3 linked regions of the Azoarcus sp. CIB genome follow. The protein of the gene in region 2 interacts with the protein of the main gene of each other region in a pairwise test. Links are inferred from orthologs where the notes say so. Each region holds a gene or a part of one and is shown on either strand. Other genes may lie near its edges. The genes, in order: dnaQ, dnaE and AzCIB_RS19870.

The links.
Region 1: the proteins of dnaE (region 2) and dnaQ interact in binary tests that used the Escherichia coli proteins (3 or more experiments, as listed by UniProt). The link is inferred for Azoarcus sp. CIB from one-to-one orthologs.
Region 3: the proteins of dnaE (region 2) and AzCIB_RS19870 interact in binary tests that used the Escherichia coli proteins (3 or more experiments, as listed by UniProt). The link is inferred for Azoarcus sp. CIB from one-to-one orthologs.

The regions. Positions count from the first base shown.
Region 1 is NZ_CP011072.1:2,397,077-2,399,950, reverse strand. What follows is about bases 149-2,874. They hold dnaQ (DNA polymerase III subunit epsilon), read left to right. Parts: upstream 149-1,010; coding sequence 1,011-1,739; downstream 1,740-2,874. Other genes in these bases: mutS (DNA mismatch repair protein MutS), read right to left, coding at 2,623-2,874; AzCIB_RS10625 (fused MFS/spermidine synthase), read right to left, coding at 1,871-2,626; rnhA (ribonuclease HI), read left to right, coding at 504-965; AzCIB_RS10640 (class I SAM-dependent methyltransferase), read left to right, coding at 149-503. Also shown: more of AzCIB_RS10640, read left to right, coding at 1-148. UniProt on the Escherichia coli protein: DNA polymerase III is a complex, multichain enzyme responsible for most of the replicative synthesis in bacteria. The epsilon subunit contain the editing function and is a proofreading 3'-5' exonuclease.
Region 2 is NZ_CP011072.1:3,592,866-3,597,074, reverse strand. Bases 16-4,076 are described here. They hold dnaE (DNA polymerase III subunit alpha), read left to right. Parts: upstream 16-381; coding sequence 382-3,876; downstream 3,877-4,076. Other genes in these bases: AzCIB_RS16000 (peroxiredoxin), read right to left, coding at 3,943-4,076; AzCIB_RS16010 (hypothetical protein), read left to right, coding at 16-297. In the rest of the region: more of AzCIB_RS16010, read left to right, coding at 1-15; more of AzCIB_RS16000, read right to left, coding at 4,077-4,209. UniProt on the Escherichia coli protein: DNA polymerase III is a complex, multichain enzyme responsible for most of the replicative synthesis in bacteria. This DNA polymerase also exhibits 3' to 5' exonuclease activity. The alpha chain is the DNA polymerase catalytic subunit.
Region 3 is NZ_CP011072.1:4,433,385-4,436,471, reverse strand. The notes cover bases 113-3,051. They hold AzCIB_RS19870 (pyridoxal phosphate-dependent aminotransferase), read left to right. Parts: upstream 113-972; coding sequence 973-2,130; downstream 2,131-3,051. Other genes in these bases: AzCIB_RS19860 (sensor histidine kinase), read left to right, coding at 2,441-3,051; AzCIB_RS19865 (PP0621 family protein), read left to right, coding at 2,184-2,438; mtnA (S-methyl-5-thioribose-1-phosphate isomerase), read right to left, coding at 113-905. Also shown: more of mtnA, read right to left, coding at 1-112; more of AzCIB_RS19860, read left to right, coding at 3,052-3,087. UniProt on the Escherichia coli protein: Shows aminotransferase activity with methionine and histidine as substrates, and to a lesser extent also with phenylalanine.

The sequences.
Region 1 (2,874 bases), 1.2 Mb from region 2 along the record:
CGAGTATCGATCTCGTGCTGTTGCCGCACGTGCTGGAGTTCTCGCGCAATCCGCACCAGGTGCTGCGTGAGGTCGAGCGGGTGCTGGTGCCCGAGGGCAGCGTGATCATCGCCGGATTCAATCCCTTCAGCCTGTGGGGATTGCGGCGGCTGGTGGCGCGGCGTTCGGGGGCCTATCCGTGGCGCGGGCAATACCTGTCGGTGCGGCGTACGAAGGACTGGCTGGCGCTGCTGGGTTTCGAGACGCAGGCGGGCAGCTTCGGCTGCTACGCGCCGGCGTTCGCGAGCACGAAATGGCTGGAGCGCTGGGGCTTCATGGACAAGGCGGGCGACCGCTGGTGGCCGATCTGTGGCGGTGCCTACATCATCCAGGGCATCAAGCGGGTGCAGGGAATGCGCCTGATAACGCCGAACTGGCGCGATGCGCGCGCCGCGGCAAAGCGTCTTGCACCGGTGGCCCAGCGCGGGCGGCAGGTGACGGGCGGCGTACAGAAAGTGGAATAGATGGAAGAAGTCGAGATATTTACCGACGGGGCCTGCAGCGGCAACCCGGGACCCGGCGGCTGGGGCGCGATCCTGCGCAGCGGCCCGCACGAGAAGGAAATCTGGGGCGGGGAGCCGCAGACGACCAACAACCGCATGGAACTGCTCGCGGTGATTCGCGCGCTGGAGACGCTCAAGCGCCCGGTCGCGGCGCGCGTGCATACCGACAGCCAGTACGTGCAGAAAGGCATTTCCGAGTGGATCCACGGCTGGAAGAAGCGTGGGTGGAAGACCGCCTCGCGCGAGCCGGTGAAGAACGAGGACCTGTGGCGCGCGCTGGACGAGGCGGCGAGCCGCCACAAGGTCGCGTGGATCTGGGTACGCGGTCACGCGGGGCACGCGGAGAACGAGCGCGCGGACGAACTCGCGCGCCGCGGTGTCGATGCCGTGCGTGCGCGCGGCAGCTCCGTCGCCGCGATCTGATGAACCGGCCCGCAAGGGCGCGAACGAACTACCGGGGATGAACCCTTGAGACAGATTGTCCTGGATACGGAAACGACCGGCCTCGACTGGCGCAACGGCGACCGCGTGATCGAGATCGGTTGCGTGGAACTGCTCAATCGCAACCTGACCGGGCAGCATTTTCACGTCTATATCAACCCGGAACGGGGGATCGACGCCGAAGCGATCGCGGTTCACGGCATCACCGAGGACTTCCTCGCCGACAAGCCGAAATTCCGCGACGTCGTGGGCGATTTCATGAATTTCGTCCGCGACTCGGAACTCGTGATCCACAACGCGAGCTTCGACGTCGGCTTCCTCGACAACGAACTGTCGCTGCTGGGGCATCCGAAGCTCGGGGCGCTGTGCACGGGCGTGATCGACACGCTCAAGATGGCCAAGGAGCTGAATCCGGGCAAGAAGGCCTCGCTCGATGCGCTGTGCGACCGCTTCGAGATCGACAACGCCGCGCGTACCCTGCACGGCGCGCTGCTCGACGCGGAACTGCTCGCGGACGTGTATCTGGCGATGACCCGCGGGCAGGAAAGCCTGATGATGCTGCTCGACGACGAGCCGGCGATGGGCGGCCTCGACGCCAGCGGCAGCCCGATCGAGCGGCCGCTGTTGCGCGTGCTGCGCCCCTCGGCCGACGAACTGGCCGAGCACGATCGCGTGCTGCAGGACATCAGCAAGGCCAACAAGGGCCCCTGCCTGTGGACTCCGCCGGTGCCGGCCGAGGAAGCGCCGGTCGCCTGAACGGTAGCGAGGAATTCGTAGAACCCGTAGGGCGGAAAAGCGAAGCGCCTTCCGCCGCATGTCGGTGGGTGGTGAGGCGCATCCGGCGGCGCAGTTGGCAACATCGGCCTACGGCTCATCCGCCCTACGAGCTACAGGATCAGCCTGCCCCCTGGCAGGCTGCCGGCCTGCTCCAGCCGGGTGACGGTGGGGCCGAGGTCCAGGCCGGTCTTTTCCTTCAGCGTACGGGCGCGGTCGCGCAGTTCTGTCACCGGAATGTCGATCCCGTCGCCCTCCGCGCCGAAGGCGACGACGTTGCCGCTGTCGCACGACGGAAAGGCGATCGCGCGGTCGTCGAAGGCCGTGACGATGCGCTCGACGCTGGCGCGGAAGCCGCGCGAGCGGCCGAAGAGATTCACCGACATCAAGCCCTGTTCCGATAATCGGGTTCGTGCAGCCGCATAGAACGGCGCGGTATCCAGCGCACCTGCGCGGGCGTTGCGATCGAAGCCGTCGACGAGGATCAGGTCGAATTTGCGCTCGGTCTCCATCACGAAGCGCACGCCGTCGCCGACGTGGATCGCGAGTCGTTCGTCCTCGTCCGGGAGCTTGAAGAACTGGCGCGCTGCGGCGACGACGCGCGGTTCGATCTCGATGACCTGGGTGCGCGTCTGCGGGCAATGATGGTGCAGGAAGCGCGTCAGCGATGCGGCGCCGAGGCCGATTACGAGCGCGGTCCGGGGCCACTCTTCGGCCTCGCGCAGCAACAGCCCCGCCATCATCTCCCGTGTGTAGGCGAGTTCGAGCGCGTTGGGGCGGCGAATGCGCATCGCGCCCTGGACCCACTCGGAACCGAAATGCAGGTAGCGGACGCCGCCGTCTTCGCTGATGTCGATCGGCGTGCTCATGCGGTCATCCGCTTCAGCGCATAGAGGTGTTCGAGCGCCTCGCGCGGGCTGAGGCTGTCGGGATCGATCTCGGACAGGGCGGTGAGCGCCGGGTGCGACAGGGGTTCGTCTTCCGCTTCGGGCAGCGCGGCGAACAGGTCGGCCTGCGGGCCGGCGCCCACTTCGCGGTTTTCCAGCGCGCGCAAACGGCGTTTGGCGTCGCGGATCACGGAGCCGGGAATGCCGGCGAGCGCCGCGACTTCGATTCC
Region 2 (4,209 bases):
GGGCCGTCCTCCGCGATGGACCCTGCGCGTACGGCATCGCTGTCGGCGGCAAGCCGCCGTATTGAGGATCACTTCGTTGCCGAGGTCGCGCGCATTACGGGTACGACGCCGGCCCGCGTGCGCCGGGCGATGCCCGACGAGCGGCGCATCACGTCGGCTGCATCGCGCCTGATCTCGGCTCTGGAGCTTGACTTGGGCGCGCCGCTCACGCCTGAGCAGCGGGCTGAAATCCTCGAAGCGGACCAGTCGCGCAAGCTCTCCCTGATGAAGGCGCGCGAGGCGGCAGGCGGGCGCTGACTTCTTGCGGCTGCCTGTCCGACCGACGGTAGTCGTGGCGGAAATGGCGCTCGGGGGTATTGGGCGATCGGGTAAAATTCGCCGATGACTGCTTCTCACGAACCCCGCTTCATCCACCTTCGCCTGCACTCCGAGTACTCGATCTCCGACGGCATCGTCCAGATCGACCAAGCGATCGCCCGCGCGGCGGCCGACGGCATGCCGGCACTGGGGATCTCCGACCTCGCCAACCTGTTCGGCATGGTCAAGTTCTACAAGGGCGCACGCGGGAAGGGCATGAAGCCGATCATCGGCGTCGATGCCTGGATCACCAACGACACCGATCGCGACAAGCCCTTCCGCGCCCTGCTGATCTGCAAGAACCGCAAGGGCTACGGGCAGATGTGTGAGCTGCTGACCCGCGCCTTCCTCGACAACAAGTACCGCGGGCGTGCCGAAATTCGCCGCGACTGGTTCGCCGACGGCGCTGCGTCCGACCTGCTGTGTCTGTCCGGTGCACGCGAAGGGGAAGTGGGGCAGGCACTGGCGAACGGCAACGTCGAACTTGCCGATCGGCTCGCCGCCGAATGGGCCGCATTGTTCCCGGACGCCTACTACATCGAGTTGCAGCGCGCAGGCCATGCGGGTGCGGAGGGTTACGTGCGTCAGGCCGTGCAACTGGCCGGCAGGCTGGGGTTGCCGGTGGTGGCGACCCACCCCGTGCAATTCCTCAAGCGCGAGGACTTCAAGGCCCACGAGGCGCGCGTATGCATCGCGCAGGGTTATGTGCTGGCCGACAAGCGTCGCCCGCGCGACTACACCGAGGAGCAGTACCTCAAGAGTCAGGACGAGATGTGCGAGTTGTTCGCCGACATCCCGGAGGCACTTGAGAACTCCGTCGAGATCGCACGCCGCTGCTCGCTGACGGTGCAACTGGGCAAGAACTTCCTGCCGCAGTTCCCGACGCCGGAAGGGATGACGCTCGACGACTTCCTCGTCGCCGAGGCCAAGGCCGGCCTCGAAGTGCGCCTGCAGGAGCTGTATCCGGACGAAGCCGAACGCGAGCGCCAGCGTCCGACCTACGAGGCGCGGCTCAGGTTCGAGACCGACACCATCATCCAGATGGGCTTCCCCGGCTACTTCCTGATCGTTGCAGACTTCATCAACTGGGGCAAGCAGAATGGCGTGCCGGTCGGACCGGGGCGGGGCTCGGGTGCGGGCTCGCTGGTGGCGTACAGCCTGCGCATCACCGACATCGATCCGCTCGCCTACGCGCTGCTGTTCGAGCGTTTCCTGAACCCCGAGCGGGTGTCGATGCCCGACTTCGACATCGACTTCTGCCAGGACAACCGCTATCGCGTCATCGAGTACGTGCGCGAGCGCTACGGCAAGGACGCGGTCAGCCAGATCGTCACCTTCGGCACGATGGCCTCGAAGGCCGTCGTGCGAGACGTCGGCCGGGTGCTCGATCTGCCCTACGGCCTGTGCGACCGGCTCTCCAAGCTGATTCCGATCGAAGGCGCGAAGCCCGTTTCGTTGGCGAAGGCCTACGAGATGGAGTCGCAGATCGGCGAGATGATGAAGGACGGCAACGACGGCGAGTCGGTGCAGGAGCTGTGGAGCCTGGCCGAGCCGCTTGAAGGTTTGAGCCGAAACGTCGGCATGCACGCTGGCGGCGTGCTGATCGCGCCGGGCAAGCTCACCGACTTCTGTCCGTTGTACATCGCCGACGGGGACGACGCGACGCCCGTGTCGCAGTTCGATAAGGACGACGTGGAAGCCGTCGGCCTCGTGAAGTTCGACTTCCTAGGCCTGCGCAACCTCACCATCATCGAACTCGCAGTCGAGTACGTCGAGCGGCTCACCGGCACCAAGCCCGACCTGGCCGCCTTGCCCTTCACCGACCCCGCCGCCTACCAGATCCTGAAAGACGCGAACACCACCGCGATCTTCCAGGTGGAATCGGACGGGATGAAGAAGCTCCTCAAGAAGCTTGCCCCCGACCGTTTCGAGGACATTATCGCGGTGCTGGCGCTCTACCGTCCGGGGCCGCTCGGCTCGGGCATGGTGGACGACTTCATCCTGCGCAAGAAAGGTCAGCAGGAGATCGACTACTTCCATCCGGACCTCAAGCCCTGCCTCGAGCCGACCTACGGCGTGATCGTGTATCAAGAACAAGTGATGCAGATCTCGCAGATCATCGGCGGCTACACGCTCGGCGGCGCCGACATGCTGCGCCGCGCGATGGGCAAGAAGAAGGCCGACGAGATGGCCAAGCACCGCGAGACCATCGCGGCTGGCGCGAAGCAGAAGGGCTACGATCCGGCGCTCGCCGAGCAGCTTTTCGACCTGATGACGAAGTTCGCGGAGTACGGCTTCAACAAGTCGCACACCGCCGCCTACGCGGTCGTCACCTACCACACGGCGTGGCTCAAGGCGCATCACTGCGCGGCCTTCATGGCTGCGACGATGTCGGCGGACCTCGACAACACGGATACGATCAAGATCTTCTTCGAGGACTCGCTCGCCAACGGGCTGACGATCTTGCCGCCCGACGTGAACCAGTCGGACTACCGTTTCGTCCCGACCGACCGCAAGACGATCCGCTACGGTCTCGGCGCGGTGAAGGGTGTGGGCGAGCCGGCCGTGCGCTCCATCCTCGACGCGCGCAAGAAAGATGGACCGTACAAGGATCTGTTCGATTTCTGCGCGCGTGTAGATCGGCGCATGGTCAATCGGCGCGTGATCGAGGCGCTGATCCGTTCGGGCGCATTCGATACCGTCGCGCCCAGCGGCACCGCAGACCGCGCCCGCCTGCTCGCAACCGTCGGGCTGGCGATGGAGGCCGCCGAGCAGGCGGCGGCGAACGCGATGCAGGGCGGCCTGTTCGATCTCGTGCCGGAGGCGGCCGGTGCGGCGCCCCAATACGTGACCGTGCGCTCGTGGACGGAGCGCGAGCGGCTGAAGGAAGAGAAGACCGCGATCGGCTTCTTCCTTTCGGGTCATCCGTTCAACAGCTTCCGCGAGGAGGTGCGACGTTTCATCCGGCGCCCGCTGTCGCAGCTCGAACCCTCGCGCGACCTCGCGATGCTGGCGGGGGTGGTGATGGACGTGCGCACGAAGATGACGAACCGCGGCAAGATGGCCTTTGTCGTGCTCGACGACGGCTCTCAGGTGCGCGAGGTTTCGGTCTTCTCCGAAGTCTTCGATTCGAACCGGACCAAGATCGTCACCGACGAAGTGTTGGTGGTCGAAGGCAAGGTCAGCAACGACGACTTCACGGGCGGGTTGCGCATCGTCGCCGACAAGCTGCTGTCGCTAGGCGAGGCGCGTTCGCGCTTTGCCAGGGCACTTCAGATCAGCGTGAATGGCGAAGTGAAGCGTGCGGGCGGGGCTGCCGCAGCGGCGGATAAGCTCGAAACGCTGCTCTCGCCGTTCCGCGACGGCGTCTGCCCGATCTCGCTGCATTATCGCAACGAACAGGCCCAGGCGGAGCTGCCCCTCGGCGCGGCCTGGCGTGTGCGCCTCGACGACGCGCTGCTCGACAGCCTGCGCGAGTGGCTGCCGCCCGAATCGGTTGAGATCCTGTATCCGAGCTGACGCAGGACGAAAAAACGGCCGCGGCCCGTGAGGGCGCGGCCTTTGGGCTGATCCGCCAGGGAGCGGTCAGAGTTCCTTGGCGTGCTCGGCCAGGTACTCGGCGACGCCGGAGGTGCTGGCCTTCATGCCGGCCTTGCCCTTGTTCCAGCCGGCCGGGCAGACTTCGCCGTGCTCTTCGGTGAACTGCAGCGCATCGACCATGCGGATCATCTCGTCGATGTTGCGGCCCAGCGGCAGGTCGTTGACGACCTGGTGCCGCACGACGCCGTTCTTGTCGATCAGGAAGGAGCCGCGGAAGGCAACGCCGCCTTCGGCTTCGACATCATAGGCGCG
Region 3 (3,087 bases), 840 kb from region 2 along the record:
CTGTCGAGCCCGAGCACCGTGCACACCTCCGTCGGGCCGCGGTCCTCGATCGGGATCGCGTGGCCGTCGGCGCAGCCGAAATCGACGGTCGAGAACGGGGCAGCGATGTAGAAGGGCACGCCGTGCTCGCGCGCGGCCAGCGCCTTGAGATAGGTGCCGACCTTGTTCGCGGCGTCACCGTTGGCTGCCACGCGGTCGGCGCCGGTGATCACCACGTCGACCTCGCCCCGTGCGAGGAGGATGCCGGCCGCGTTGTCGGCGATGAGGCGCAGCGGCACGCCCGCTTCGCGCAGTTCCCACGCGGTGAGGAGGCCCTGGTTGCGCGGCCGCGTCTCGCTGACCCACACCTCGACCGCGAGTCCGCGCGCCTGTGCCTCATATACGGGCGCGAGCGCGGTGCCGGCGCCGCAGGTGGCGAGCCAGCCGGCGTTGCAGTGGGTCATGACGCGCAGCGGGCGGCCGAGTCCGGCGGCCAGGCGTTCGAGGATTGCGTAACCGTGCCCGCCGATCGCCGCGCACATCTCGGCGTCGTTGCGGTGGATCGCTTCGGCTTCGCGCCAGGCCGCCGCGGAGCGTTCGGTCGCTGCCAGGGAGTGCAGGCGTTCGCGCATCTGTCCGAGCGCCCAGTGCAGATTCACCGCGGTCGGCCGAGTTGCCGCGAGGGTCGTCAGCGCATGGTCGAGGCGCGCGTCGCTCGCGTCGGTGATGAGGGCGATCGCAACGCCATAGGCGGCGGTCGCGCCGATGAGCGGGGCCCCGCGCACCTGCATCGAGTGGATAGCGGTCGCGACCTCTTCGAGCGTTGTCAGGCGGCGCAGTTCGCACGCGTGCGGCAGCAGGGTCTGGTCGAGGATGACGGCGGCGTCGCCGTCACGGCGGATCGTGGGAATGGGCTGGGTAAACATCGCGCCATTTTATCTGCGCGGCGGGTCTGCCAGAATGTTTCGCTTCGCCGAACAAGAGCCCGATGCCATGCCGCACTTCCCCGCCCCCGTCGAATCCCGCCTGCCGAACGTCGGCACCACGATCTTCACCGTGATGTCTCGCCTCGCGCAGGAATGCGGGGCGATCAACCTGTCACAGGGATTCCCGGATTTCAACGCTGAGGACGTGCTGTTCGAGCGGGTCGCGCACTGGATGCGCGCGGGGCACAACCAGTACGCACCGATGGCTGGCGTGGCACCGCTGCGCGAGGCGATCGCGGGCAAGGTGGCCGCCCTCTACGGCACGGAATACCACGCCGAGGCCGAGGTCACCGTGACGGCCGGTGCGACGCAGGCGCTGTTCACCGCGGTCGCGGCGCTGGTGCATCCAGGCGACGAGGTCATCGTGTTCGAGCCGGTGTACGACTCGTACGCCCCGGCGATCGAGCTGCAGGGCGGTCGTGTCGTACGCATGCACCTGACTGCCCCCGACTACCGGCCGGACTGGGGCGCGGTGGCCGAGGCGATCACGCCGCGCACGCGCATGATCATGATCAACAGCCCGCACAACCCGACGGCGACGGTGTGGACGGCGGGCGACATGGCGCGGCTGGCGGCGCTGACGCACGGGACGGGCATCGTGATCGTCTCGGACGAGGTCTACGAGCACATCGTCTTCGACGGCCGGCGTCATGAGAGCTGCGCCCGTCATCCGGAACTGGCCGCGCGCAGCCTCATCGTGTCGAGCTTCGGCAAGACTTACCACATCACCGGCTGGAAGGTCGGGTACGTTGTCGGGCCGCGTGAGCTGATGGCGGAATTCCGCAAGGTGCATCAGTTCAACGTGTTCACCGTGAATACGCCGGTGCAACTCGCGCTGGCCGACTACATGGCGGACGCCTCACGTCACGAGAAGCTCGCCGCCTTCTACGAGGGAAAACGCGACTTCTTCCGCGATGCGCTCGCCGGCTCGCGCTTCGAGCTGCTGCCTTCGTCCGGTACCTATTTCCAGCTCGCGCGCTACGGCGCGATCTCCGACGAACCCGATACCGCCTTCGTGCAGCGACTCACGCGCGCGACGGGCGTCGCGGCGATTCCCGTGTCCGCCTTCTTCGCCGACGGCCGCGACGAGCGTGTGATCCGCTTCTGCTTCGCGAAGAACGAGGCGACGCTGGCGGCAGCCTGCGAACGCCTGCGGCAGGTCTGACGCGGGCCGCGTGCTAAACTCCTGCGGCTCATATCCCGCTCACGTCCTTCATCGTGCGAAACCTGCTCCTCTTCGTCCTCGTTCTGGTCGGCATCTGGTGGGTGCGTCGTGCCCTGAACCGGTCGCGTGACGGGAGCGGGTCGGCCGGAAAGCAGGCCGGCGAGGGCCGGAAAGGCGCGCTCGAACGCATGCTCGGCTGTGACCATTGCGGTGTGCACGTGCCGGAAAGCGAAGGCGTTCGCGACGGGGAGCTCTTCTTCTGCTGCGAGGAGCATCGCCGGCTGGGCGCGCGTCACCGGGAATCCTGAGGATGCAGGCCGCCGCGGACGAACGCCGTGACCTCGAGCGCAGGGGGCCCCTGCGCTACCTGAACCTCTTCCGCCTGATCCTCGCCGGACTCTTCGTCGTCGCGGGCCTCGAGCTCAATCTGGGTTCGGATGCCCCGCAAGTCTTCAACGCCGCGGCATTAGCCTATCTCGCCGCCGTGCTGGCGCTCGGATTCCCCGATGCGGCGCGGCGTTTTGGTGTCGACCGCGTCATCACCCTGCAAGTCGTCATCGACATCGGCGTCCTCTCCGCGATGATGTGGGCCAGCGGCGGCTACCGCAGCGGCATGCCGGTGCTGATGATGGTGGTGCTTGCCGGGGCCGGCCTCGTTGCGCAAGGGCGCATGGTGCTCTTCTACGCCGCGCTCGCGACGGTCGCAGTCCTGGCCGAGAACGTCTGGCGGCAGATCGCCGGCGAGCGGGCGGCGGACTTCGTGCAGGTCGCTTTCGTCTGCACCGCCTTCTTCGGCATCGCGATCACGGCGCGCTTCCTCGCGCTGCGCGCGAAGGCCAACGAATCGCTGGCGGTGCAGCGCGGCGAGGCGCTCGCCAAGCAGCAGGCCGTCAACGAGCGCATCATCCACGACATGCAGGACGGCGTGCTGGTGGTTGCCGCGGACGGCGTCGTCAG